2 regions of the Mesorhizobium sp. LSJC285A00 genome follow, and region 2 is predicted to be linked to the other one. Evidence: riboswitches for the same ligand, from Rfam matches in the RefSeq annotation. Region 2 holds a riboswitch; the other holds the start of a gene.
The links. Region 2 has a riboswitch for S-adenosylmethionine ahead of X726_RS139880 (homoserine O-acetyltransferase). Riboswitches for the same ligand answer to the same signal wherever they lie in the genome.
Positions count from the first base shown of each region.

Region 1 (15,930 bases), on a different contig from region 2:
GTCGAGCACCAGTTCGCCGGCGCCGCTCTTATAGAGCGGCTCCCAGAAATCGACGGCATCCTGGGCGGCGCGCTTGTCGACATCGACCAAGCCGGTGTGATGCTTGCCGCGATAGCCGACCAGGCCGTTCTGGTCGCCGTCAAGATCGATCGACAGCGCAATGCCGCCGCCGGAAATGTTGGGCGGCTCGGTCGCCACCAGCATCTCGGCGCGGTGCAATTCGTTCAGTTCTGCCTCCGACAACAGCGCGTTGCCGGTGCGAAAGCGGATCTGCGACAGCCTCGATCCGGCGCGTACGACGATCGGGAAGGTGCGCGGACTGACTTCGAGATAAAGCGGCCCGTGATAGCCGGGGGCGATCTTGTCGAACTCATGGCCGCGATCGGTCATCACCCGGGTGAAGATGTCGAGCCGGCCGGTCGAGCTCTTCGGGTTGGCCGAGGCCGACACGTTTGCGGGCAGCGCCAGGCGTTCGAGCAGCGGCACGATGTAGACGCAGCCGGTTTCCAGCACCGCGCCCTCGGCGAGACTGAACTCATGCAATTTCAGCCGGTGAAGCTTGTCGGCCACCAGATGATCGGGACCCGGCAGGAAGGAGGCGCGCACGCGAAAAGCCTTGTCGCCGAGCCTGAGATCGAGGCTCGCCGGCTGCACCTGGTCGACATCGAGCGCGCGCGGCGACTTCAGCGCGCCGGACTGAAACAGCGCGGAAATGTCCTGATCGGGAAGAATGCCTGTCTGCCGCAAAAGGCTGGCTCCGCTCCAAGGTCGGTCTCTTTGTGGCAGGTTCTTGCCGCAAAACCGCTGGATATTATTGCGGAACCTGCCTGGTACAAACCTCTTAATGAAGCCGGCAATTGACGCAAGCGCAGGTGAGGTCTAAAGGGTCGTTATCCCGTGGTGATTTGGCCGGTCGGCTTGCAGCCACGTTAAACAAGTCGCTAAAGGACCGTCGGGCCGCAAGGCCATATGGACCGGTTGCGACTTTCGCGGCCGGTTTTTTTGTGTCTGGAACAAAAGCGATGAGCACCAAGAAGCGTAACTGGAAACCTCAGACCGCACTCGTGCACGGGGGAACGCTGCGTTCCCAGTTCGGCGAGACGTCCGAAGCGATGTACCTCACCCAAGGCTATGTCTACGAGACGGCGCAGGCTGCCGAGGCCCGTTTCAAGGGCGAGGAGCCGGGCTTCATCTATTCGCGCTATGCCAACCCTACCGTCGACATGTTCGAAAAGCGCATGTGCGCGCTGGAGGGTGCCGAAGATGCGCGCGCCACGGCGTCCGGCATGGCTGCGGTGACGGCAGCGCTCCTGTGCAGCGCCAAGGCCGGCGACCATATCGTTGCGGCGCGCGCGCTGTTCGGCTCCTGCCGCTGGGTGGTGGAGACGCTGGCGCCGAAATACGGCATCGAGGCAACGCTGGTCGACGGCACCGACATCGCCAACTGGGAAAAGGCGGTGCGGCCGAACACGAAACTGTTCTTCCTGGAAAGCCCGACCAATCCGACGCTGGAAGTGGTCGACATCGCAGCGGTGGCGGCGCTCGCCACCTCGATCGGCGCCAGGCTGATCGTCGACAATGTCTTTGCCACGCCCTTGCAGCAGAAGCCCTTGCAGCTCGGCGCCCATATCGTCGTCTACTCCGCGACCAAGCACATTGACGGCCAGGGACGCTGTCTCGGCGGCATCATCCTGTCGGACAAGAAATGGATCGACGAGAATTTGCACGACTATTTCCGCCACACCGGCCCGAGCCTGTCGCCGTTCAACGCCTGGACGCTGCTCAAGGGCCTGGAGACGCTGCCGGTTCGGGTGCGCCAGCAGACGGAAAGCGCGGCCAAGATCGCGGATTTCCTGGCAGGACGGCCGGAAATCGCCCGCGTCATCTATCCCGGCCGCGCCGACCACCCGCAGGCCGACATCGTCAAGAAGCAGATGACGGGCGGATCGACGCTGATCTGCCTCGACGTCAAGGGCGGCAAGCAGGCGGCCTTCGCCTTGCAGAACGCGCTCGACATCGTGCTGATCTCCAACAATCTCGGCGACGCCAAGAGCCTGATCACCCATCCGGCGACCACCACGCACAAGAACCTCAGCGACGAAGCTCGCGCCGAGCTTGGCATCGGGCCGGGAACGCTCAGGCTGTCGGTCGGTCTTGAGGATACGGACGATCTGCTGGAGGACGTTGCGCAGGCGCTGAAGGCAGCCGGATAGGCCGCGAGGCGTCACGCTCCCGACGAAACCTCTTCCAGTTCGGCCGTCTTGGTGCCGATGGTCATGGTGTTGCCGCGCCAGTCGACGGCGCCGCTCAGCCAGCCGCGCGCCCAGATGGCGGGAAGCATCATGTCGCGGACCATCATCGCCGGGACCATGCGCAGCGACAGATGCCAGCCCTTGGCCGCGGCCAGCGCGCATTCGGGAATGTAGGCCGCCGTCAGCACGGCCATCACCGTGGCCGGCAGGCTGATGCCGGCACTTGCGGCCGCCACCAGCGCCAACGCCAACGGCACGGCGACGCCGGTCAGGATCTCGGGTGCGAAAAACAGTGGGAAGGTGACGCGGCGCAACCGCGCCCAGCGCGCCTGGCGCGACCAGATGTCGGCAAGTCGGCGCTGCCCCAGTGGTTGCTCGAAAGGCGAGGCAACGAGATTGACGTGCAGGCCCAGTCCGTTGACCAGCTTGGTTGCAGCAGCATCCTCGGCGATCTCGGCGGCCAGCGCGCGGATACCGCCATTGGTATCGAGCATCGGCTTGTTCCACAGCATGCTCTTGCCCTGGGCAAAGCCGAGACCGAGCGCCTCGCCGGCATATTGCCAGCGCGCCTGCAGCGTGTTGAGGAACGCGCATTCGACCTCGGCCCAAAAGCCATCCGGCCGAGAGCCGATCGGCGTCGAGCAGATAAGCCCGGTATTGGTCCGCCAGGCCGCCATCAGGTGCTGGACGTAATCCCTTGGCATCAGCACGTTGGAATCCGCCAGAATAACCCAATGATAGCGCGCCGCTTCCCAGCCCTTGACGCAGTTGTTGAGCTTCGGGTTGCTGCTGACGCGGTCGTCGCCGATCAGCAGCCGGGCCGGCACGTTGGGAAACAGGACGATCGCCCTGTTTATCAGTTTGACGACGGGATCGTCGGCGTGAGCGACGCAGAAGATCAGTTCGTAGCGCGGCCAGTCGAGCGAGAAGGCTCGCTGCAGCGTCTCTTGTGTGAACGGCTCCACGCCGCGCGACGGCACGACGATCGAGACCGGTGGCTGCTCGCCGGACGGCGGAGGGATAAGGCGACGCGCTTGCAGTTTCGACGAAGCAAGCAGGATGCTGGCGAGATTGGAAAGAAGCAAAGCGGAGGAAGCGAAGGCGGCTGTGAGAGCTGGTTCCATCGAGATCTGGTCACTCCGGAAAGGCCGCTCGCGGCTGCTTTGTCAGTCGACAGATGGGCCTTGAGTCGCCGGCAAGGTTTGCGCACACCAACATTGTCATGTGTCACTTAAATGACATTGTTTGTCGGCACTGCGCTTTGAGGCTGGCAGGACATGCCGCTCTGCGCGTATCAAACCGCATGGCGCGACAAATGTTCCCTGCTGCGCAACCGGAGCAGCCCATGTACCGCGCCGTCACGCGCAACATCGAAGTGCAGGTCAGACCGTTCTACCTGGAGGACCGCTCGGACCCGGCGGAGAACCGTTATGTCTGGGGCTACCAGGTGACGATCGACAACCAGTCGGACGATTTCGTGCAGCTTATGGCGCGTTACTGGCACATCACCGACGGCAGCGGCCGGGTCGAGGAAGTGCGCGGCGCCGGCGTGGTCGGCGACCAGCCTGAGCTCAATCCCGGCGACAGCTATCAATACACGTCAGGCTGCCCGCTCTCGACGCCCTCCGGCTTCATGGTCGGCCACTACACCATGCGCAACAAAAAGGGCGAGACGTTCGACGTCGCTATTCCCGCGTTTTCGCTGGATCTGCCGGGGACCCGACGGACGGTGAATTAGGGGTTTTCTCCCCGTCACTATACGGGGAGAAATGCCCGGCAGGGCAATGAGGGGCAGCGCCAGAGTCATGAGGTTATCTTCCACGCACATGACCTAGGCTATGCGCGGCCATTCACCAAAGTTCGCGCTGCCCTCATCCGCCCTTCGGGCACCTTCTCCCCGTGAACGGGGAGAAGGAAGAGATGCTACTGAGTTGCAAACTCCGCCGGGTCGAAGTCGTACTGCTTCGAGCAGAACTCGCAGGCGACGTGGATGCCGCCATCTTCGGTGCTGTCCTTGATCTCCTGCGCGGAAAACCCCTCGAGGATGCCGCGTATCTTGTCCCTTGAGCAGGAACATTGGTCGGCGACCGGCACGCCGCCGAAGACGCGCACGCCATGTTCGTGGAACAGCCTGTAGAGCAGCCGCTCGGCGCCGATGGTCGGGTCGATCAGCTCGGTCGGCTCGATGGTGCCGAGCAGCGCCACCAGCTCGCGCCACGAATTGTCGGCCGGCTCCTGCGTCACGTCACGCGGATCGCCGTCGCCGCCCGAAATGTCGGGCACGCGCATGCGCTCGGGTGACTGCGGCAGGAACTGCGCCAGGATGCCGCCGGCGCGCCACTGCTCACGAGCGCCGCCGGGACCTGGCGTCAGAAGCTTGGCCACCGACAGCCTGAGGTCGGTCGGGATCTGCTCCGACTGGCGGAAATAGGTGCGCGCGGCGTCCTCCAGCGTCTCGCCGTCGAGCTGGACGATGCCCTGATAGCGCTGCGTGTGCGCGCCCTGGTCGATGGTCAGCGCCAAAACGCCGCTGCCCAGCAGCGTCTGCTGCGAGGTCTGGCCTGCGGCCACCAGGGCCTCCAGCCGGTCGGCGTCGAAACGCGCATAGGCGCGCAATGCCGAAGGCGTGGAGAAATCCGCGACCAGCATGTCGACCGGGCCGTCGGTGCGGGTCTGCAGGATGAACTTGCCTTCGAATTTGAGCGAGGTGCCGAGCAGCACCGTCAGCACACAGGCTTCCGCGAGCAGGCGGGCGACCGGCTCGGGATAGTCGTGACGGTTGAGGATGGCGTCGAGCATCGGCCCGAGTTGCACGGTGCGGCCGCGCACGTCGAGCGGGCCGACCTCGAAGGGTACGACATGATCGTCGCCGGCATAGCCGAACTCGCCGAGTTTGGGGTGATGTTCAGTCACTTGATGCGTTTCCAACATGACAAAGCTCCAGGGCGCGGCCATGCGGCCCGGAGGGGTGCATGCGTCCAAACGCGCTTGATTTGCGTGATGGGGCGCAAATAGGCATCGCGCCGCCCCGGATCAAGCGCTTGGAGATCAAGCGCCTGGAGATCAAGCGCCCAGACACCAGGCCAAAACCGCCTTCTGGGCGTGGAGCCGGTTCTCGGCTTCGTCGAAGACAACCGAATGCGGACCGTCGATGACCTCGTCGGTGACTTCCTCGCCGCGATGCGCCGGCAGGCAGTGCATGAACAGGGCGTCGGGCTTGGCCCTGGCCATCAGCGCCGCATTGACCTGATAGGGCGAGAAGACATTGTGGCCGCGGGCGCGGTGTTCCTGGCCCATCGACACCCAGCAGTCGGTGACGATGCAGTCGGCTTGGTCGACGGCTTCCTCGGGCGAGCGGGTGAAGTGCAGCTTGCCGCCATTGCTCTTCGACCAGTCGATATGCTTTTGCGCCGGCTCGCTGCCTTCCGGCACTGCGACGTTCAGGTTGAAGCGGAACCGCGCCGAAGCTTCGAGCAGCGAATGCAGCACGTTGTTGCCGTCGCCGGTCCAGGCGATGGTCTTGCCGGCAACCGGACCGCGATGCTCCTCGAAGGTCATGATGTCGGCCATCAGCTGACAGGGATGGGTGTCGTCGGTCAGCCCGTTGATGACCGGAATCGTGGCATTCTCGGTCAGCTCGAGCAGCCGCTCATGCGACGTGGTGCGGATCATGATGGCGTCGACATAGCGCGACAGCACCTTGGCGGTGTCGGCAATGGTCTCGGAACGGCCGAGCTGCATTTCGGTGCCGGTCAGCATGATGGTCTCGCCGCCGAGCTGTCGCATGCCGACGTCGAAGGACACGCGCGTGCGCGTCGACGGCTTGTCGAAGATCATGGCCAGCACCTTGCCTTCGAGCGGTTTGGTCCGTTCGCCGGCCTTGAGGCGCGCCTTGCGCACCACCGCATCGTCCAGCATCAGGCGCAGATCGCCTTCGGAAACGGCGGAAAGATCGGTGAAATGGCGAAGGCTCATCGGGAATGGTTCTCGGGATTACTTCGCGGCGGCCGCGGCGATGGCGTCGGTCAGGCCCTTGGCGCCGGCGCGGATGCGATCGAGCGCTTCGCCGATCTCGGCGTCGGTGACGGTCAGCGGCGGCAGCAGACGAATGACGTTGTCGCCGGCCGGCACCGCCAGCAGATGCTGGTCGCGCAGCGCCATGTTGACCTTGGTGTTGGGCATGGCGCATTTCAGGCCAAGCATCAGGCCGCTGCCCCTGATGCCTTCGATGACATCGGGAAATTCGTCGGCGACCGCCGCCAGGCCCTGCTTCATCAGCAATGCCTTGCGCTGGACGTCTTCGAGGAAGCCGTCTTCCAGCACGACGTCGAGCACAGCGTTGCCGACCGCCATGGCCAGCGGATTGCCGCCGAAAGTGGTGCCATGCACGCCTGCCGTCATGCCGACGACAGCGTCGTCGGTGGCGAGGCACGCGCCCATCGGGAAGCCGCCGCCAATGCCCTTGGCAATCGCCATGATGTCGGGCGTCACGCCGGTCCATTCATGCGCGAACAGCTTTCCGGTGCGACCGATACCGCACTGGACCTCATCGAAGATCAGCAGCAGGCCGTGCTGGTCGCAGAGCTGCCGCAGCCGTTTCAAGGATTGCGTCGGCACCGGGCGGATGCCGCCCTCGCCTTGCACCGGTTCGATCAGGATCGCGGCGGTCTCTGGTGTGATCGCCTTCTCGGCGGCGTCGATGTCGTCGAAGCCGACCTGGTCGAAGCCTTCGACCTTGGGCCCAAAACCTTCGAGATATTTGTACTGGCCGCCGGCGGCGATGGTCGCCAGCGTGCGGCCGTGGAAGGCGCCTTCGAAGGTGACGACCCGGAAGCGCTCGGGATGGCCCTTGACGAACTGGTAGCGCCGCGCCGTCTTGATCGCGCATTCGAGCGCCTCGGCGCCGGAATTGGTGAAGAACACCTTGTCGGCGAAGGTGGCGTCAGCCAGCCGCTCGCCGAGCCGGGTCTGCCCCGGGATCTCGTAGAGATTGGAGACGTGCCAGAGCTTGGCCGCCTGTTCGGTCAGCGCCGAGACCAGATGCGGATGGCTGTGGCCCAACGAATTGACCGCGATGCCGCCAGCGAAATCGAGATATCGCTCGCCCTTGTCGGTAACCAGCCAGGTGCCTTCGCCATGATCGAAGGCCAAAGGGGCGCGGGCAAAGGTCTCGTAAAGCGCCGAACCGCTCATTATATGCGTCTCCGGTACCGGAAAAATCAAAAAAGCCGCCAAAGCGGCGGCCTTTGCGGCTTATCGTGTTTTTCGGCCATGAAGTCAACGAAAACGTCGTGCAGAGGCGCGTGGCCAGCTCCCGACGAGACGCCGGCTCATAAGCGACCGGGCAAGTTGGGGAAAACCTAAAAAACCGATTCGTGTTGCACCTGGGACTCTTGTCACCGAGTCAACACATGAGGTAATTGTAGTCGGGAAATAACTAGATTTCGTGCGGCGGACCTAATCACCTAATATATGTGGTGTCTGCCCCGGCAAAGATTGCCGGGTCGGGAACGGATTCCGGCTGCCGCACACTTAGCAGGAGCGCGGTCTCATGAACTGGACTGACGAGCGGGTCGAACTTCTCAGGAAACTGTGGTCGGAGGGCTTGAGCGCAAGCCAGATCGCCGCACAACTCGGCGGGGTCAGCCGCAACGCGGTCATCGGCAAGGTGCACCGGCTGAAGCTGTCGGGCCGCGGACGCTCGACCGCGACGCCGGCGCGTCAGAAGAAGACAACGCAGGGATCTTCGATCCAGAAATCGGTGCCGCGCGCCGCAACCACGCAGCGCCATGTCACGACGTCGATCGGGGCGAACGCGCTGCAGGCGCAGTTCGACGCCGAGCCAGTGGCGCGCCACTACATCCGCCCGGTCGAAAACGTCGTCGTGCCGATCTCGCGGCATCTGCAGCTCACCGATCTCACCGAGCGCACCTGCAAATGGCCGAATGGCGACCCGCTGTCGGAAGACTTCAACTTCTGCGGCAACGAGGCGGCCGAAACCGGACCTTACTGCAAGTACCACGCAAGGGTGGCGTTCCAGCCGGCTTCAGAGCGGCGCAGAAGCCGGTAGTTAGGAATAGGGATTGGGGACTGGGCAGTAGGGAATGGGGTAGCGCTCGTGAGGCGCTACCTTATTCTGCCTACTGCCTACTGCCTACTGCCTACTGCCTACCATCACAGCCACCCACTCTTCCGAAATCGCCAATACAAAAACGAGCAGATCAGCGCGATCGAGACCAATACGACGGGATAGCCGTATTGCATCTTCAGCTCCGGCATGTCGTCGAAATTCATGCCGTAAATGCCGGCGAGCGCCGTCGGCACCGCCAGGATCGCGGCCCATGAGGCCAGCTTCTTGGTGTTCGCGGTTTCCTGGCTCTGGCCGACCAGCAGGCTGGCTTCGAAAGCGAAGGCCAGAACCTCGCGCAGGCTGTCGATCTTTTCCTGCACGGTGCGGATATGATCGGTGACATCGCGAAACAGCGGATGCATGGCGGTATGGATCTGCGGCAGGTCGGCGCTGGTCAGCCGGCGGCAGACCTCGACCAGCGGCAGCGCCGCATTGCGCAGGCGCAACAGATCGCGGCGCAGCATATAGAGCCGCTCGATGTCGGGACCGGTCATCGGCTTCAGCAGCACCCTGTCCTCGATCGCCTCGACCTCGTCCTCGATCTGCTCGAGCACCGGCATGTAGTTGTCGACGATGAAGTCGAGAATGGCGTAGAGGACGAAATCCTCGCCCTTGGCCAGTGAGTGCGGACAGCTTTCCCAGTGCTGGCGCACGGCGGCGTATGAGGTCGAGGGACCATGCCTGACGCTGACGATATAGCCTGAGCCGACGAACAGATGCGTCTCGCCGAAGGTGACGCGTCCGTCGATCAGCTGTGCAGTGCGGGCAACGATGAACAACGCATCGCCATATTGCTCGATCTTCGGCCGCTGGTGCGGATGTTCGGCGTCTTCGATCGCCAGTTCGTGCAGATGAAATTGCGCCTTGACGCGCAGCAGAAGCTCGCGGTCGGGTTCGAGCAGCCCGATCCAGACGACATGGCCCGACTTCTTGGCCCATTCACCGGCTTCCTCGATCGGAATGTCGGCGATGCGCTTGCCGGCGGTGTAGACGCTCGACGCGATGATGCCGGACGATGCCGGCGCCGGCTTGAACTCTCGGACATATTCCATCGCAGCCTCCTGAGCGCCTGGCCTTGGCCAGGAACCGAGACGCTAACATCCGGGTAGTTTAGCGCAATATGATTAAGCGTTCGAGGGGCGCGCGATCACTTCACCGGCAGCGCCGGAAGGGCAATCTTGTCGGTCTTGTCGCCCTTTGGACGCTCGGCCGGCAACTGCTCGCCGGTGACGATGTAGTAGATCGTCTCGGCAATGTTGGTGGCGTGGTCGCCGATGCGCTCGATGTTCTTGGCGCAAAACAGCAGATGCGTGCACGGCGTGATGTTGCGCGGATCTTCCATCATGTAGGTCAAAAGCTCGCGAAACAGCGAGGTGTACATGGCATCGATCTGGTCGTCGCGGTCGCGAACGAAGCCTATTTTCTCGACCGAGCGCGAGGCATAGACGTCGAGCACTTCCTTGAGCTGGGTCAAAGCGAGTTCGGCCAGCGCCTCGAGGCCGCGAAACAGGCTGGTCGGCTGGCGGCCATCAATGACGCTGACCACACGCTTGGCGACGTTCTTGGCGAGGTCACCGACCCGTTCGAGGTCGGCCGAAATGCGGATGGCGCCGACGATCTCGCGCAGATCGGTCGCCATGGGCTGGCGCTTGGCGATGATGACGATGGCTTTGTCGTCGATTTCGCGCTGGCCCTCGTCAAGCACGATGTCGTCGCGGATGACCTTCTGGGCGAGGCCGGGATCGGCATTGACCAGCGCCTGGATCGCCTGCTCGACCATGCGCTCGGCATGGCCGCCCATCGCAGCGATGCGCTTCGCCAGGTATTTCAGCTCTTCGTCATAGGCGCTGACAATGTGTACGGACTGCATGGGCGAAATGCCTTCCTTAAATCTTTGGCCTTTTGAGTCGTTTCCTCGACCCCTGTGCTGATACGCTAGCCGGATGACAGAAAGAAGAAACAGGCAGTTAGCAGATAGTACCGCCTCAGCCTGCCGGCAAATGGACCGTGAACGCCGCGCCCTTGCCAACCTCCGACTTGATCGAAAGCCGGGCGTTGTGGCGCGTCAGAATATGCTTGACGATGGACAGGCCAAGACCGGTGCCTTTCTGCGTGCGGCTGCTCTCCACGTCGACGCGATAGAAGCGCTCGGTAATGCGCGGTATGTGCTCTTCCGGGATGCCCGGGCCGTAGTCCCTGATGGTTACATCGATGCCCGGTTCCGGGCCGGCCTCGCCCCGCGCGATCGACACCGTGACGCGTCCGCCAGGCTGGCCGTATTTGCAGGCGTTTTCCAAGAGATTCTCGAACACCTGGAACAGCTCGTCGCGGTCTCCGGGCACGTCGAGCGGCCCCTCGGCGTAGTCGCGTTCGATGACGACGCCGTTCTCGCTGGCGAGCGGGCCTAGTGAATCGATGACGCTGTCGATGGTCTGGCGCAGATCGACCTCGGTTCCCGGCCTCAGGTAAGGCTTCATTTCAAGCCTCGACAGCGACAGGAGATCGTCGATGAGGCGCGCCATGCGGCCGGTCTGGTTCTGCATGATCTGCAGGAACTGCTCGCGCGCCGCCGGATCGTTGCGGGCCGGGCCGCGCAACGTCTCGACGAAGCCCGAGATTGAAGCAAGCGGGGTGCGCAACTCGTGGCTGGCATTGGCTATGAAGTCAGCGCGCATGCGGTCGATGCGGCGCGTCTCACTCTGGTCCTTGAATACCAGCACATAGAGATCGGTGGCGTGGCCGACCGAGGACGCGCTGACCCGGTAGGCCCGTTCCACCGGCAGCTTCTCGGTGTAGTCGACGGCATCGGAGGCGACGGTTCCCGACAGCACGCCGTCCAGCAAGGCCTGCATTTCCGGCGCGCGGAATTTTAGCGACAGCGACAGGCCGGGCGCGATGCCGCCAAAGGCGGCATAGGCGGCGGCATTGGCGTGGACGATGGTGGCGGTGCGGTCGAAGATGATCAGCGGATCGGCAACGGCAGCCGCAAGATATTCGCCGGAAAGCCGTTGCAGCCCGCTCGCCTCGACCGTGGTAATGGTCTCAGCAGACCGGCTGGCGCCACCGGTTGGCAGAAGCGCGGCGGCCAGCAGCACGGTCAACGCAGCCAGGACGACATAGGCGGAGATACCGGCAAACCCATAAACGGCCATGATGGCGATCGCACCGGCGGCAAGCAGCCATCGGCTGTTCCACAGCCGGCCGGCGACGGCCTGCCCCGTGGTTGTCCGCTCTGCGCCGGTGTCAGCCATTCGTGCTTTCCGTGCTTCTGCGCCGGTCCCGCCGAAACTTCCGCTGGACCGGGTTTGAGGCCCCCCATAGCATGAGTCCGCAAGCTGGAAAGGTTCGTCTCGATGAAAAAAGCCAAGGAAAGTCCCGCCGCAGAGCCGGCAAAGGGGCCGCTGAAGATCAAGGTGGACGGCAAGGAGCGGGAGTTCGACATCGAAAACCCCGAGCTTCCCAGCTGGATCGAGGACCACAAACTGACCGCAGGCGACTACCCCTACGACAAGAAAATGAAGAGCGAGGAGTATGACGAGACGCTGGAGCGGCTGCAGATCGAACTGGTCAAGGCGCAGGCCTGGCTGCAGGCGACCGGCAGCAGAGTGATGTCGCTGTTCGAGGGGCGCGATGCCGCCGGCAAGGGCGGCACCATCTCGGTGCTGCGCCAGTATCTCAATCCTCGAACCGCGCGCAACGTGGCGCTGACCAAGCCGACCCCAACCGAAGTCGGGCAATGGTACTACCAGCGCTACGTCGCCCATTTCCCGACATCGGGCGAATTCGTCACCTTCGACCGGTCCTGGTACAACCGCGGCGGCGTCGAGCCGGTGATGGGCTTCTGCACACCGGAACAGCATGCAAAATTCCTCGACGAGACGCCGCATTTCGAGCGGATGATCTCCAATGAGGGCATCTATTTCTTCAAATTCTGGCTCAACATCGGCCGCGAGACCCAGCTCGAACGGTTTCACGACCGCCGCTGGTCGCCGCTGAAGAACTGGAAGTTCTCGCCGATCGATATTGCCGGCATCACCAAATGGGACGACTACACCAAGGCGCGCGACCAGATGGTCGAGCGCACGCACAAACAGTTCGCGCCCTGGATCATCGTGCGGGCCAATGACAAGCGACGCTCGCGGCTGGCCGTCATGCGGCGCATCCTGTTGTCACTGCCCTATGATGGGCGCGATCTCGACGCCATCGGCAAGGAAGATAAGAAGATCGTCGGCGAAGGGCCGTCGTTTCTCGAGAAGTAGAGACTGGCCTCGATAGGCAGAGGCTGAAATTACAGAGCCCACCCCCACACGGAGGTGGGCTCTGTGGCCATTGTCTAAAGCGCATCGCATTTGAACGGATTCACGCGACGCGCTTTAGGTCTTTGTTTCATGCATGTCGTTCTCTCAAAACCGGGGCCACTTTGAGCGACATGCATTAAAGCGCGTCGGGTGAAGACAGTCTCACGACGCCTGCCGCATGCCGAGCATGTGGGGGGTGCCCCTGGCCAACACCGGGGCGTGATGGTTGCGGCGCGAGCGCACGACATCCAGCGTATGCTCGTTGAAGGTCAGCAGTGTGGCGACGACCTGCTGGTTGCCATAGGTGCGCTGGTAACCGAGCGGCGTCGCCAGGAAGTGCAACTGCAGCGTCCGCAGCACCCACACCGGCTCGACCTCGATAATGACCTGATCGACATTGCGAGCAAGGCCCCATTCGACGAAGCCGGCGATCAGTTCGGTGCCGACCGTAGACACGCCGCGCTTGCCATCGCGAAAGCCTGGCGCCACCGCGTAACGGGTTAGCTCCCAGACATTCGGTCCCGAAGGGCGCTTTCCCTCGCAGAGTTCCGGCATCACATCGCTAAGGAGATGCGGCCGTGTGGTCGGCAGCATCCGATGATAGCCTGCAAGCTCGCCATTGCGTATGACAAGGTGGTGTTCGGCCCCATCATGGTCGAATTGATCGATTTCGAGGCCGTCCGGGCGATCGAGATCGGTCCACCGCATCTCATCGACGAAGACCTTGTAACGCAGGCGATGGACGGCCTCCCATAGGTCGGGACGTTCCATCAGTTGTTGAGTGGTAAGGGAAAATAGCATTAGCCGTCTCCTGGGCTTAAGAGGAAGATACGGCCGGGCTTTCCCGAAAAAATTGCGCGAAGGTGTTGGCAAGGATTTCCAGGCTGCCACAGCCGACATGGCTAATATAGCTGCGTCTAAACGCCTCCGCGATGGCGTGCACCCTGTTGGCGACGCCGAGTCTGCTTTTGGCGTTAAGAAAGCATTAGCCGTCTCAAGAGGACGACAGGGGCCGGTCTTTTCTGAAGATATGACGCCAACAATGCGGCCATAAATTTCGGGCCGCCAGAACCGGCCTAGCTGATATAGCCGTGCCTGACTGCTTCGGCGACTGCCTGCACACGGTTGGCGGCGCCTAGTTTGCTCTTGGCGTTGAGAAGGTGTTTCTCAGAGGTATGCTCCGAGATGCCGAGGATCTGCGAAATCTCCCACTCGGATTTTCCGACCGCCGCCCATTGCAGGCATTCGCGCTCGCGCGGCGTCAATTCAATGTGATCGATAGATTTGCCGGCCGTCGTTTGAAGCTGCATGGCGCGGCCGATGGCATAGGTGGAGGCCAGCGAGACCATTGCGAATTCGGCTTCGGACAGTTCGACCGCCTCACCGCCCAGCGAGACCAGCGCGATCTGGCCTTCGAGCGTGATCAGCGGGAAGGCGAGGCCGTCACGCAGCTTGAACTGGCGGGCGTCGCGCATTACCTCGGCGCTGCTCTTGTCGGCGGGCATGCTTTGAACGGCATCGCGCCATTGGAATGGCGCCCGAAACTGCTTCAAATGGCTGACGACCGGATCGTGGTCGACGTAGTTGCGCGATAAGTAACGCTCCAGCCATTCGCTAGGCCAATCGCAGAGCAGCACATGGTCCTTCGTCTGGCTGCTTGGTGTACCGGGCTGCGGCACCGTTGCGGCTATCAGGGCCGTCAATCCGAAATTCGAGGTGACACTAAGTAGCTGCTCGCACACCGCAGCCGACGTGTCGGCACGCTGCACCCGGTCAATATATTCAAGTGTCCGGTCAAAATAACCCATCGCAACATCTACCCCATGTTGCCTACCGCTCTTGAGACCGATGCTACGTGCCTGCCCCGCACTTAGCCATCAACCCCGGATTGCAAAGCCACATCCTTAGCTTTTCTAACGCCAGCGACCGCCAACCCCGGGCCGACTCTGTGCGGCTATTTGCAACCTCGCCAAAGCATAACCCGAAATTTGCCCTTTGAAATCAAAAACAATTGTGCCTGCGCCGTTTTCGTATCACAAGCCAACGGCCAAGACGGGCGGAGTTTTTTCGTGACATCACGCTGGATAACCATCGCCTTGCTGTCGATGCTGATCGGAGTGCAGCCGTTTGCCGGCGCTGTGCGGGCAGCGGAACCGCAGGTGCCGGTGCTTTGGGATGCCAAGGAGCGGCTGCCGAAGCCGGACCTTTCGGCGCTGCCGAGGCTCAGGTTCCTCACCACAACCGATTTCCCGCCCTTCAACTTTCTCGACGGCACGGGCCGATTGTCCGGATTCCACATCGACCTTGCGCGGGCGATTTGCGCCGAACTCGACATCGCCGACAAATGCCAGATCCAGGCGCTGCCCTGGGCCGAACTCGACGACGCGTTGCAGAAGGGCGAAGGCGAGGCGATCATCGCCGGCATCGCCGCCACGCCGGAGACGCGGGCGAAGTACAGCTTTTCGCGCTCCTATCTACAGTTTCCCGCGCGCTTCATCATGCCGAAGACCAAGGCCTTCGCGGAGCCGATCCTCGACAAATTGCGCTCGAAGCGGGTCGGCGTGCTGGCCGGCTCGGCGCATGAAAAGATGCTGCGCGACTATTTCGGCACCGTGCAGATCATCCGATTCGACCGGCCGGAAGACCTCTACAGCGACTTGAAGAGCGCCAAGATCGATGCCGCCTTCGGCGACGGCATGCGTTTTTCCTTCTGGCTGGGCGGCACGGACGCCGCCGGTTGCTGCCGCTTCGCCGGTGGCCCTTACCTGGCGCCGGAATATCTGGGCTCCGGCATGACCATTGCCACCCGGGCCAGCGACCCAGCGCTGGCCGCAGCCATGGACTACGCGCTGCAGGAGATATCGGTGAAAGGCACCTTCGCCGAATTCTACCTGCGCTATTTCCCGGTCAGTTTCTTCTGATCCGGTTCCCGGTCAGTTTCTTCTGATCCGGTTCCCGGTCAGTTTCTTCTACGGACTGGATCAGGTCAGCGTGCGCAGGCGGGCCTTCGCCCCGCGCGCGATGGCCGCGGCGGTCAGCGTGTCGACATCGAGCTCACGCCGGATCAACTGCAGCACCCGCAATTCCTCCATGCGCATTTCGAGATCGACGGCGGCAACTTCGAAGGCGGCGGCATAAGCGGTGTCGCGCAACCGCTCGGGCAAAGTCTCGGCGACACGCTCGAGCACGCCTTCCAATCCATCCTTTTCATGCAGCATCTTCTGGCAGTCCTGCGCAATGGCGATCAGCC
Region 1 covers NZ_AYVK01000012.1:155,812-171,741, reverse strand. Annotated here, with positions in the region: gene X726_RS156230 (2'-deoxycytidine 5'-triphosphate deaminase) at 1-747, opposite strand, end outside; SAM riboswitch at 888-965, shown strand; gene X726_RS156235 (O-succinylhomoserine sulfhydrylase) at 1,023-2,213, shown strand; gene X726_RS156240 (ceramide glucosyltransferase) at 2,225-3,376, opposite strand; gene apaG (Co2+/Mg2+ efflux protein ApaG) at 3,598-3,990, shown strand; gene X726_RS156250 (Hsp33 family molecular chaperone) at 4,176-5,207, opposite strand; gene argF (ornithine carbamoyltransferase) at 5,316-6,227, opposite strand; gene X726_RS156260 (aspartate aminotransferase family protein) at 6,246-7,445, opposite strand; gene X726_RS156265 (GcrA family cell cycle regulator) at 7,804-8,322, shown strand; gene X726_RS156270 (magnesium and cobalt transport protein CorA) at 8,427-9,434, opposite strand; gene phoU (phosphate signaling complex protein PhoU) at 9,530-10,252, opposite strand; gene X726_RS156280 (ATP-binding protein) at 10,368-11,633, opposite strand; gene ppk2 (polyphosphate kinase 2) at 11,736-12,641, shown strand; gene X726_RS156290 (acyl-homoserine-lactone synthase) at 12,843-13,481, opposite strand; gene X726_RS156295 (LuxR family transcriptional regulator) at 13,757-14,488, opposite strand; gene X726_RS156300 (transporter substrate-binding domain-containing protein) at 14,750-15,601, shown strand; gene X726_RS156305 (tellurite resistance TerB family protein) at 15,662-15,930, opposite strand, start outside.
Region 1: another riboswitch for S-adenosylmethionine. It lies ahead of X726_RS156235 (O-succinylhomoserine sulfhydrylase); the one in region 2 lies ahead of X726_RS139880 (homoserine O-acetyltransferase).

Region 2 (12,719 bases):
CTCGGCATCGTCCTCGACGACGCGCGCCGTGCCCCAGATCTTGACGCGCTGGCGATGCGCATAGTCGATCAGGAACAGGAATGCCTGGTTGTTGTCGGCGAGATTCCCCTGCGTGATGAACTGCCTGTTCCCGGAGAAATCGGCAAAGCCGATGGTCTTCTCGTCCAGCACCTTGAGGAAGCCGGCTGGCCCGCCGCGATGCTGGATGTAGGGCTGACCCTCGCCATTTGCCGTCGACAGGAAGACGCTGGTCTGCGCCGCGATGAAGTCGGCGAGGTCGGGCGTCATATGGGCGCGCCATCCGCCGCGCTCCTCGGCGCTGGCATAGCCCTTGCGCGAACCTTTGCGGGTCTGGATCGCCTTGACCGTCGGCGTGAAGGCGACATCGCTGGTGAAAGTATGAGCATTCATGGAAGCCTCCGCGAGGCCGAAACACGGCCATTGTACGCGAAGAGGTAGATCCTTCCATGTTTTGGATGTAGATGGCATAGTTGCAAGCTATCCTTCCAATTTCCGGAAGAAAGTATGGATCGTCTCGAAGCCATGTCGCTGTTCGTCGCCGCGGTGGAAGCGGGCAGCCTTTCCGCTGCCGGCCGCCATTTCGGCATTCCACTGGCAACGGTCAGCCGCAAGGTTTCCGACCTCGAAAAGCACCTTCAGGCGCGCCTGCTGAACCGTTCGACCCGGCAGCTCACGCTGACCGATGCCGGCCAGGCCTATCTCGCCGCCTGCCGCCGCATCCTCGGCGAGGTCGGCGAAGCCGAACGCACCGCTGCCGGCGAATACAGCACGCCGACCGGCGACCTGTTCATCACCGCGCCGGTCGTCTTTGGTCGCCTACACGTGCTGCCTGTCGTCACCGAATTCCTGGCGGCTTATCCTCAAGTCAACATTCGCCTGGCGCTGGCTGACCGGATAACCCAACTGGCGGAGGAACATCTCGACCTTGCCATCCGCATCGGCGAGCTTGCGCCTTCGAGCCTCATTGCCATCCGCGTCGGCGCGATCCGTCGCGTCGTGTGCGCCAGCCCCGCCTATATCGCCGCGCATGGCATGCCGCGGACGCCGGACGATCTGGCCGCGCATGAATGCATCAGTTTCGAAGGGCCTGCAGCGCTCGCCAGCTGGAGCTTTGCCGGCGACAAGGGCGAACTGATCGTGCCGATCCACTCACGGCTGCGCGTCAACACGGCGGAAGCTGCAATCGATGCCGCGATTGCAGGCGCCGGGATGACGCGGGTGCTCTCCTACCAGATCGCGGACGCAGTACGTTCCGGCGTGCTCGTCCCGGTCTTGCGACCCTTCGAGCCGCAGCCGTGGCCGGTGAGCCTCGTCCATGCCGGCCAAGGCCTGCTGGCGGTGAAACTAAGGGCGTTCCTCGATTTCGCCGCTCCGCGGCTGAAGCAGCGGTTATTGCAGGCGACGTGGTGAGTTGAGACTGGCTTGAGTCAGTGGCGAGCCGGCCTATGTCAGGCCATTGCGGCGTTTCCTTTTTGCCCGCGCTTGGTGTAACCAACGCACACCTCCTCAACGGGCCCTTCCCCGCATGCTCTATATCCGCTCGCTGGCGTTCAACTTCGTCTTCTATGTCAATCTGATCGTCCAGATGGTCCTCTGGACCCCTTACTACTTCCTCTCGCCACGCCATCGCGCCTGGTTCGTGCCGAAATTCTGGTCGCGCACCAGCCTGTGGCTCTACGACAAGATCGCCGGCACCAGGAGCGACATCACCGGCGTCGAGAACCTGCCGGAGGGCTCTTTCATCCTGGCGCCGAAACACCAGTCGTTTTGGGACGCGATCGCTTTCTTTCCCTTCCTCCACGATCCGCTTTATATCCTGAAGCGCGAGCTGACCTGGATCCCCTTCTTCGGCTGGTACATCCTGAAGATGCGGATGATCCCGGTTCACCGCGGCAGCCGCTCCAAGGCGTTGAAGCAGGTCGTTGCATCGACAAAGCAGGAGATGGGGCGCAATCCGCGCCAGCTGATTATCTACCCCGAAGGCACGCGCCGAGCGCCAGGCGACGAGCCGGCTTACAAATACGGCATTGTCGAGCTCTATACGCAGCTTGGCGTCCCGGTGGTACCGGTCGCCCATGTCGCCGGCCTCTATTGGCCTCGCCGCAAATTCTTGCGCTTTCCCGGCACCATCAAGGCCCGCTTCCTGCCGCCGATTCCGCCCGGGCTCGGCAAGGACGAATTCATGGACCGGCTGATCGGCGATACGGAAGCCGCCTGCGACCAGCTGCTGATCGAGGCATCGCAGGCTCCTAACCCGCCGCAAATGCCGCCGACGGCGGTCAAGCGGCTGGCCGAACTCGCCGCGGCCGCCAAAGCAATTCCAGGAAAAGTGTGAGCGGTTTTTTCCGTCCTGAATTGCGCCAAAACAAAAAAGACCAAAGCTTGATCTCTTCTGCGGGCCGGCTCAAGGCCACGCCGCCAGCGCCGTGGTCAGCACCAGCGTCGCCGCGAAGGCCAGATTGATGATCCGCGACGCCAGCGGCTGGCGCAGGGTGCGGGCGAAGGCCGCGCCGGCCAGCAGCCACAGCACATGGATGGCTACGATCATCAGGGTGAGAACCGCCAGCCTGGCCGGGATGCCGAGAGCATCGGCGCCGGCTGCGGTCGCGGAGCCAGCAAGGACCGCAGCAATCGCCACATAGGCTTTCGGGTTGGCAACGGCGAGCAGTAAGCCGCCGAGGAAGGTCGGCAGAACCGCGCTGCTGTCACGCGCGGCCAGCGGCGGCGCTGTCGCTATTCTGTAGGCGAGGTAGAGAATATAGGCGGCGGAAGCGACCGCCAGCACTGGCGCTACGCCCGGCATCGAGGTGAGGATAGCCTTGATGCCGGTGGCCACTACCAGCAGCACCGCGACCGTGCCTAAAATCATCCCCGATGTGTAGTGAAGCGAATTGCGCAGGCCGAAGGCGGCCCCTATCGCCGTGACGCTGATCGTCGCCGGGCCAGGACTGCCCATGACGACGGTTGCCGCCAGCACCAGCGCCAGCAATTGCTGCCAGGGCTGCGCCTGCGAAAGAATGTCTGCGGCCATGCTGCCTCTTCTCCACAATAATGGAGAACAGTGTGGCAAGGCGGACAGCCGTCGTCTTGAACGATCGTGCCGAACCTGCGCGGCTAGGCGCTGGCCTTGTCCAGCGCCACGAGATCCTCCGCGCTGAGCTTCAGCGATGCGGCGCGCACCAGGCTGTCGACCTGATCCAGCGTCGTGGCGCTGGCGATCGGCGCGGTGATGCCGGGCTGCGCCATCACCCAGGCGAGTGCTACTTCCGCCTGCTTGGCCGAATGGCGCGCCGCCACAGTGTCGAGTGCGGCCAGAATGCGCATGCCGCGCGCATTGAGATAAGCCTTCACGCCGCCGCCGCGTTCACTTTTGCCGAGATCGGCCTCGCTACGGTATTTGCCGCTCAAAAACCCCTTGGCGAGACTGAAATAGGTGATGACGCCGATATCCTCGGCCACGCACAGATCATGCAGCGGCCCGTCGAAGGATGAGCGGTCGTAGAGATTGTATTCCGGCTGCAGCACGCTGTAGCGCGGCAGCCCGCGCAGGCTGGCAACATCGAGCGCGGCGCGCAGCTGGCCGGCGTCAAGATTCGAGGCGCCGATATGGCGGACCTTGCCGGCAGCGAGCAGCTTCTGGTAGGCGCCGAGCGTCTCCTCATAAGGGGTTGTCGGGTCCGGCCAATGCGAGAGATAAAGGTCGATCACATCGGTCTGCAGTCGCTTGAGCGACGCCTCGACTGCCCTTTCGATATGGGCAGCGGACAGATCCTTCTTGCCTTGTCCCATATCCGAGCCGACTTTGGTGATGACGATGATCTTGTCACGGTTGCCGCGGCTTTTCATCCATTTGCCGATGATGGTCTCGGACTCGCCGCCCGCGTGGCCGGGCACCCAGCGCGAATAGGCATCGGCGGTATCGATAGCGTTGAGGCCGGCGTCGCCGAACCGGTCGAGCAGGTCGAAGGAGGTCTTCTCGTCCGCGGTCCAGCCGAAGACATTGCCGCCCAGGACCAGCGGCGCGATGGAAAGGTCGGTTTGACCGAGACGGCGTTTTTGCAAGACGGGGCTCCGTGGGGCTGGCGGCGGGCGACCCGAATGCTTCGGGCCGCAGCTAAGCTAGGTCTCGCCGCGCCGAGGTCAAAGGCCTCAGCCAATTTTTCCAGCGGGCCAGCGCTTCACAAAGGCGCGAGAGCTTCGCCTGCAGGCTCGCCGTGGTCTACTGGCTCACGAGGCGATCCGCTTCGCCACCTCTTCCAGCCAGTGGTCGCTGATACCCAGCGCCGCGAGATGCTGCAGCGTGTTGAGCACATAGTCCTCGTTGTTTCCGGACTGGCCGACGGCGCCACGGATAACACCTGCCGCATGCGCGGGGTCGAGCCCGCCGGCATACTGCTCATGCTGGCGGTCGACGATATAGGCGACCGCTTTCACTCTCTCTCCCGCGGCCGCCCCATTCCCGTCGAGGCTGATATCGAGCACACGCTCGAGGTAGACGCTGGTCACCAATTCGCGCTCGCGCAGATAGGTCAGCACCTCATCGCGCAGCTCGCCGGGCACGCGAAAGGCCAGCCCGATGCAGGAGCCGCCACGGTCGAGGCCTAGCACCAGGCCCGGCCGCTGGCGCGTGCCGCGATGCACGAAGGAATAGACGCACAGCGACCGGCGGTAGCCGTAAAGCCGCGCGCGGCGGGTCTCCACATGCGCAAATCCCGGCCGCCAGATCAGCGAGCCATAGCCAAAAACCCAAAAATCGCCCATATCGCCAAGCCTGATTGCACGAAGGTGACGCCGCCGCATCGGAATCGGTGCTCTTCTGTCTTTTTGCTTGTTGCGTAACCACAGTCCACCCGCAACACGCCCGCGTTAATGAAAGCCGCAGCATGACGTCAAGTGACGAGCGTCCGTCGAAGTTTCGCCACCGGCTGATGTGGCTCGCTGCCTTGGTCGTTATGCTGTTCGGCGCCTACAGCGCGGTCTGGTTCTATGTCGCCGGTCGCGTCAGCAGCGAAGCCGACAAGGCGGTGGCCTCGCTCAAGGACAAAGGCATCGAGGCCGGCTGCGCCAACCTCACCGTCAGCGGCTACCCCCTGAGTTTTGCCATCTCCTGTGACAATCTGGCTTACGAGGACGACGCCAGGAACGTTGCCGCCTCGGCAGGCAGCTTCAACTTCGTTGCAGAGCTCATCCGGCCTTTGTCGCCTGCCGCCGAGTTGCGTGGGCCGCTGCGCACCTCGGTGCCGGGAATGGCGCCGCTATGGATCGACTGGGACAATCTGCAGGCCAATGCCAAGCTCTCCTGGCCCCTGCCCCGGAGCATTTCGCTGCAGGCGGAGAGCTTGTCCGGCCAGACGGATCCGGCCGACGACACTGATCCGGTTTCACTGTTCAGCGCCGGAACCGCGGCGGGCGAGTTGCGACCCGACGGCCAGGACATCGGCTACGTCGGCAGCTTCACCGATCTTGAGATCGACGCCGACGCGATCGGCGGGCGCGTGCTGCCGCCGCTCGACGGCAGCGGCGACGCGACGCTGAAGAACGGCGTCGCGCTGATGAAGACGCAGGCCAGGAGCCTGCGCGGCCAGGCGGTCGACATCCACAAGCTCGATCTGTCGTCGGGAGCCGCGCGCATCACCGTCTCCGGCCCGGTGTCGGTCGACGCCAACGGCCAGGTCAATGCCGACCTGACGATCAAGCTGCAGGATCCCAAAGCCGTGGCGGCAATCCTCGCCACCGCAATCCCCGAGCAGAAGAGCCAGATCGAGCAAGGCTTTGCCGGTCTGGCGCTGCTCGGCAACGAACCGTCGATGCCGCTCAAGGTGGTGAAGGGCAAGGTCTCGCTCGGCTTCATTCCGCTGGGCAAGATCAAGCCGCTCGATTAGAGCAATTCCAGGAAAAGTGTGAGCGGTTTTCCGTCCGGAATTGCGTTAAAACAAAGAGATAGAGCATGATCGCAAAGAGCGGGAACGGCTATTGGGGAGAGATCATGCTCGAGCAAGCCGACGCATGAACCGACCGGTGAAACTGCTGAGCGTTGGCGCGCTGACGCTGGATACCATCCTGCGCGTCGAAACCCTGCCCACGCATCAGGGCAAGTTCATCGCCTCGGACGGCATCCAGATCGCCTCGGGCATGGCGACAAGTGCTGCCTGCGCCGCCCGCCGTCTCGGCGCCGAGGTGTTCCTGTGGGCAAGTGCAGGTGGCGATGCCGTCGGCGACCAATTGCTGGCCGGCATCGAGGCCGAGGGCGTCGATTGCGGCTTTGTCCGCCGCGTCGAAGGCGCCCGCTCGGCGCTGGCCGCGATCCTGGTCGACGCTCATGGCGAGCGCATCATCGTGCCCTTCTACGACCCAAAGGCGCAGGCCGACCCCGAGGCGGTGCCTGTCGCCGATCTTTCCGGCTTCGATGCCGTGCTGGTCGATGTGCGCTGGCCGGGCGCCGCCGCTCTTGCCTTGACCGCCGCGCGCGACGCCGGTTGCCCGGCAATCCTCGACGCCGACACGGCGCCGGTTGAGGTGCTGGAGCGCCTGCTGCCGCTGGCATCGCACATCGTCGCTTCGGAGACGGCGGCACGCATCGTCTGCGGCCATGCGCTGGACCCCGAAACCGCCTGTGCCGACCTCGCCAGCCGCACCGATGCCTTCGTGGCGGTGACCGGCGGCGCCGCGGGAAGCTGGTGGCATGACCGGTCCGCCGGATGCGTGCGCCACATCGCGGCGCCGAAGATCAAGGCGGTTGACACGCTTGCCGCCGGCGACGTCTTCCACGGCGCCTTTGCTGTCGCGTTGGCGGAAACCATGCCGATCGAGCAGGCGTTGCGCTTTGCCAGCGCGGCGGCCGCGCTCAAATGCCAGCGCTTCGGCGGCCGGCTGGGGGCGCCAAACAGGGACGAGGCAATGGCCATGGTCGCGGCGACCTGGCCCGTCTGAAACAGATTTAACTTTTCACCGGGTGCTCGACCGCCTGCCGGCCGAAATCCGGCACGTCGATATCCTGGCCGGCCTCGATGATCGAACGGCGAACGGCCCGGGTGCGGGTGAACAGGTCGAACAGCTTGTCGCCGTCGCCCCAGCGGATCGCCCGCTGCAGCGAGGCGAGGTCCTCCGAAAAGCGCGCCAGCATTTCCAGGATGGCATCCTTGTTGTGCAGGCACACGTCGCGCCACATGGTCGGGTCGGAGGCGGCCAGACGGGTGAAGTCGCGGAAACCGGAAGCCGAATATTTGATCACTTCCGACTTGGTCACCGATTCCAGATCGTCGGCCGTGCCGACGATGTTGTAGGCAATGATGTGCGGAAGATGCGAAACGATGGCCAGCGTCATGTCATGATGCTGCGGGTCCATCGTGTCGATGTTGGAGCCGCAGCGCCGCCAGAATTCCGACAGCTTTTCCAGCGCGGCCGGATCGGTTCCCGGCAGCGGCGTGAAGATGCACCAGCGGTTTTCGAACAGCTCGGCGAAACCCGCATCCGGGCCCGATTTCTCCGTACCCGCCAGCGGGTGCCCCGGAATGAAGTGCACGCCGTCCGGTACATAGGGCTGCATTTGCGCAATGACCGAGGCCTTGGTCGAACCGACATCGGTGAGGATGGCGCCCTTTTTCAGCGCCGGCGCGATCTCTTGCGCCACCTCGCCCGACGATCCCACTGGCACCGAGACGATGATCAGGTCGGCATTGCGGACCGCTTCCCTGGCGTCGGTGGTGTAGCTCTCGCCAAGACCGAGCTCCTTCGCCCGTGCCAGCGTGGCCGGGCTGCGCGTCGCGATGGCGACATGGCGGGCCAGGCCCTCGCGGCGGATGATGCGGGCCAGCGACGAGCCAATCAGGCCGATGCCGACCAGCGCGATCTTTTCAAACATCGGTGATGTCATTGTTTCAGCTCTTCAGGAATGTCGTGAGGGCATCGATGACGCCGCGATTGGCTTCTTCGGTGCCGACGCTCATGCGCAGCGCATTGGGAAAGCCATAGCCGGTAACGCGCCGCAATATATAGCCGCGCTGGGTGAGGTAGTCGTCCGCCGCCTCAGCCGAATGCTTCTTGTCGTCGGGAAAGTGGATGAGGACGAAATTGCCGACGCTGGGCGTCACGCGCAGCCCAAGCTTCGTCAGTTCTTCATTCAACCAGGTAAGCCAGGTCTCGTTGTGCAACGAACTGCGCTCGACATGGGCGCGGTCGCGGATGGCGGCAATGCCGGCCTCGATCGCTGTTGCGTTGACGTTGAAAGGGCCGCGGACACGGTTGATGGCATCGACGATGTGCAGTGGGCCATACATCCAGCCGATGCGCGCGCCGCCAAGGCCGAGCTTGGACAAGGTGCGGGTCATGACCACATTCTGTGCGCTGCCCGCCAGCTCGATGCCGGCCTCGTAGTCATTGCGCCTGACATATTCGGCATAGGCCGCGTCCAGCACCAGAAGCACGTTGCCCGGGAGCGCGGAATGCAGGCGGCGGACCTCCTGGAACGGCAGATAGGTTCCGGTCGGATTGTTGGGATTGGCGAGGAAGATGATTTTGGTCCGCGGCGTCACCGCGGCCAGGATCGCGTCGACGTCGGCGCGTTCCTCGGTTTCCTTCACAGCAACCGGCTTGGCCCCCGCCGACTGAATGTAGATCTTGTAGACCATGAAGGCATGTTCGGTAAAAATCGCCTCATCGCCTGGCGCAAGATAGGTCTGCGCCAGCAGGCCAAGTATCTCGTCAGAACCGTTGGAGCAGATGATGTTTGCCGGGTTGAGGCCATGCACCTCGGCGATCGCCTCGCGCAGCCGGCGGGCGGTGCCATCGGGATAGACATCGAGCTTGGCAGCCACTTCACGCGCGGCCTCGATCGCCTTCGGCGACGGGCCGAGCGGGTTCTCGTTCGACGATAGTTTATGGACCTTGGCGACGCCGGCCGGTGCTGTGCTCTTGCCCGGCACATAGGCGTCGATGTCCATAATGCCCGCGCGGGGCGTCGGTCGTGCCTTGTCCGCTGTCTTGTCCATGTCGCAAATCCATCGAGAATGCCTCCGTCCGGAGGCCGCAGCGGAAATACAAGCCGTAGCCGCGAATGTCGAGAGGCGGGCAATAGCTGGCCGTTGACGCCGGGCCGCACGAGTTCTAGAAGAACGCAACAGTTCCGTGGTGATTTGGCCGGTCGGCTTGCAGCCACGTTAAACAACTCGCTAAAGGGCCGTTTGCGTGACGTAACCGGCTTTGCGATCGCATTGCCGGTTTTTTATTGCCTGACGGCGGGCAAGGAGAGTCACATGGCCGCGCTCCGCGCTACAAAAACCAACAACGAGGCCGACAACCCGTCGAGCCCTGTGTTGCGTTTTGGCCCTGACAAGCCGCTGAAGCTTGACGCCGGCACGCTTTTGTCGCCGTTCCAGATCGCCTACCAGACATATGGCGCCCTCAACGATGCCCGCACCAACGCCATCCTGGTCTGCCACGCGCTGACCGGCGACCAGCATGTCGCCAGCACCAATCCGGTGACCGGCAAGCCCGGCTGGTGGGAAGTGCTGATCGGTCCCGGCAAGATCATCGACACCAACCGCTTCTTCGTCATTTGCTCCAACGTCATCGGCGGCTGCCTCGGCTCCACCGGTCCGGCCTCGACCAATCCCGCCACCGGCAAGCCCTACGGCCTCGACCTGCCAATCATCACCATCCGCGACATGGTGCGGGCGCAACTGATGCTGGTCGACCATTTCGGCATCGAAAAGCTGTTTTGCGTGCTCGGCGGCTCGATGGGCGGCATGCAGGTGCTGGAATGGGCGTCATGCTATTCCGAGCGCGTCTTCTCGGCCCTGCCGATCGCCACAGGCGCACGCCATTCCTCGCAGAACATCGCCTTCCACGAGGTCGGCCGCCAGGCTGTCATGGCTGATCCGGACTGGCATGGCGGCAAATATTTCGAGCACGGCAAGCGCCCGGAAAAGGGGCTCGCCGTGGCGCGCATGGCCGCCCACATCACCTATCTGTCGGAAGCCGCCCTGCATCGGAAATTCGGCCGCAATCTGCAGGACCGCGAAGCGCTGACCTTCGGTTTCGACGCAGATTTCCAGATCGAAAGCTATCTGCGCCACCAGGGCATGACATTCGTCGACCGCTTCGACGCCAACTCCTACCTCTACATGACCCGTTCGATGGATTATTTCGACCTCGCCGCCGACCATGGCGGCCGGTTGGCAGATGCCTTTGCCGGGACCAAGACCCGCTTCTGCCTGGTGTCCTTCACCTCGGACTGGCTGTTCCCGACCGAGGAGAGCCGCTCGATCGTGCATGCGCTCAACGCCGCCGGCGCCTCCGTCTCCTTCGTCGAGATCGACACCGACCGCGGCCATGATGCCTTCCTGCTCGATGAACCCGAACTGTTTGCCGCCATCAAGGGCTTCATCGGCTCGGCGGCCCGCGCAAGGGGGCTCGCCTCATGAGCGTCAATGGCAGCCAGCGCGTCGACCTCGAAGTCGTGGCCAACCTGATACCGCCGCAGTCGCGGGTGCTCGATGTCGGCTCCGGCGACGGCCTGCTGCTCGAACTCCTGCAGGAGACCAAGCAGGTCGACGGCCGCGGGCTGGAGCTGTCACAGCGCGGCGTCAATGAATGCGTGGCGCGCGGTCTCTCGGTCATCCAGGGCGATGCCGATACCGACCTCGAATTCTATCCGGACAAGGGTTTTGACTTCGTCGTCCTGTCTCAGACGCTGCAGGCGACCCGCAACCCGAAGCTGGTGCTCGACGAGCTGCTGCGAATCGGCAACCGCGCCATCGTCTCCTTCCCCAATTTCGGCCACTGGCGGGTGCGGCTGTCGCTGTTCGTCAATGGCCGGATGCCGGTGACCGCGGACCTGCCCTATTCCTGGTACGACACGCCCAACATCCATTTCTGCACCATCCGCGACTTCGTCAATCTGGTCGAGGAACTCGGCGCTTCGGTCGAGAAAGCCACCGCGCTCGACGGCAACGGCCAGAAGATCGGCCTGTCGATGCCATGGTGGTTCTGGAATTTCTTCGGCCAGCAAGCGGTGTTCTTGCTGAAGCGGTAGTTTGCCCCTATTCCAGCACGTCCGTCGCCTTGTGCGGGTGCTGAACGCCATCGGCGATGATCACATCGGCGTGGGAGTTGTGGGTGCGCAAGGCCAGAATCTCGCGATAGGCTGATGAATCGTACCAGCCCCACGCATGCGCCCTGTCCGGAAACTCGATGACGATCAGATGCCCGGGCCATTCGTTTTCGACCACCTCCATGTCGCCGCCGTGGACAAGGAAGCGGCCGCCGAAAGGCTCCAATGTGGCGTCGATCCTCTGCAGATACTCGACAATCTGCGGGCCCATTGTGACTTGACGCATATGGGCGACGGCGTAGGCGGCCATGGCTGAACTCCCTGTGAGATCGAAGCCCGACGACCGGCTTCGTTGGCGCAATCTGCAGACATGATGGCCATCGGTCGATTACGTCTGGGGTAATCGGCCGGCTTACCGGCGTCCTGGCTCAACAGTTTGTGATGACATTGCCGCTGGTTTTTTGTAGCGTCGAAGCGAATGCCATCCCGGGGTAAGGCTTGGACGGCGACCATCAAAACCTCCGGCCTCCAGGCATTTCGGGGCACAATCGAAGCAACATGTCCAAGGCAACCGACCTCGCTCCGCTGATCTCGGTGATCACACCGACGCACAATCGCCGCAGCAAGGTGGTGCGCGCCGTGGAGAGCGTGCTGGCGCAGAATTTTCCCCGGTTCGAACACATTGTCGTCGATGACGGCTCGACCGACGGTACGGCAGCCGCACTTGCCGAAATCCGCGATCCACGGCTGATCTATGTTGGCTCGAAATGGCGCGGCGCCAATGCCGCCCGCAATGCCGGCATCGAGCGGGCGCAGGCGCCGGTGGTGACATTCCTCGATTCCGACGACGTCTATTTGCCGGATCGCCTGGCGCGGACGCTGGAGCAGTTCGACAACAATCCCTCGCTCGAAGTGCTGATCAGTTCCTTCGTGTCGCTGAAGGGCAATCGCCGCACCAACTGCGTCAACCGCGAGGCGCTGCTGAGCCGCGACTCGCTGGAGCGGGCCCTTGTCGCGCAGACCATCTTCATTGCCGGGTCGGCAATCACCGCCCGGCGCGAGTCGCTGCTGGCCATCGGCGGCTACGACAGTGACGTCACGCGCATGCAGGATCGCGAATTGTTGCTGCGCTTTGCCCGTCGCAGCGGCGCGCAGCTGTCCGAAGTGATCGACTGGAAAAAGTACAACTCGGAGAATTCGATCTCCGGTCGCCGGGACGGCTATGTCGAAGCCTATGCGAGCTTGATCGACAAGCACCCCTATATCGCCGACCGCTACCCCTACATTCCGCCTTACATGATCGCCCGGCAGCTCATCGCCGATGCACTCAAGGGCAGGGTTTCGCAGGCGTTCTCCGGCTATATGGCCAACCGGTCGTCGAAGGCGCTTGGCTATTCGCTGCCGCAGCTGTTGCGTGGCTATGTCGGCGGCCGGCGCTGGCGCCGCGATCTCTATGCCGAATTTCGCGACAAATACGGTGCACGGCCGGCCTGAAGTTTGCCGACAAGCCGAGCAGCGGCTTTCCCCTCCGAACTGCCTCAAACCTCATTTGTCGAGTTCCGGCAGATATGGGTCGGAATATAGCCGCCGGTCGCGTTCGCCCTGCAGGCAGTCCATGGGTGCGGCGGCATCGATCGGGACCACGGTC
Region 2 covers NZ_AYVK01000055.1:1,900-14,618, reverse strand. Annotated here, with positions in the region: gene X726_RS139830 (pyridoxamine 5'-phosphate oxidase family protein) at 1-411, opposite strand, end outside; gene X726_RS139835 (LysR family transcriptional regulator) at 526-1,431, shown strand; gene X726_RS139840 (1-acyl-sn-glycerol-3-phosphate acyltransferase) at 1,547-2,356, shown strand; gene X726_RS139845 (LysE family translocator) at 2,426-3,052, opposite strand; gene X726_RS139850 (aldo/keto reductase) at 3,136-4,083, opposite strand; gene X726_RS139855 (gamma-glutamylcyclotransferase) at 4,249-4,782, opposite strand; gene X726_RS139860 (DUF2125 domain-containing protein) at 4,905-5,903, shown strand; gene X726_RS139865 (sugar kinase) at 6,028-6,951, shown strand; gene X726_RS139870 (prephenate/arogenate dehydrogenase family protein) at 6,959-7,894, opposite strand; gene hisC (histidinol-phosphate transaminase) at 7,899-9,008, opposite strand; SAM riboswitch at 9,135-9,212, shown strand; gene X726_RS139880 (homoserine O-acetyltransferase) at 9,273-10,442, shown strand; gene metW (methionine biosynthesis protein MetW) at 10,439-11,053, shown strand; gene X726_RS139890 (DUF1330 domain-containing protein) at 11,061-11,381, opposite strand; gene X726_RS139895 (glycosyltransferase family 2 protein) at 11,630-12,565, shown strand; gene X726_RS139900 (DUF1194 domain-containing protein) at 12,617-12,719, opposite strand, start outside.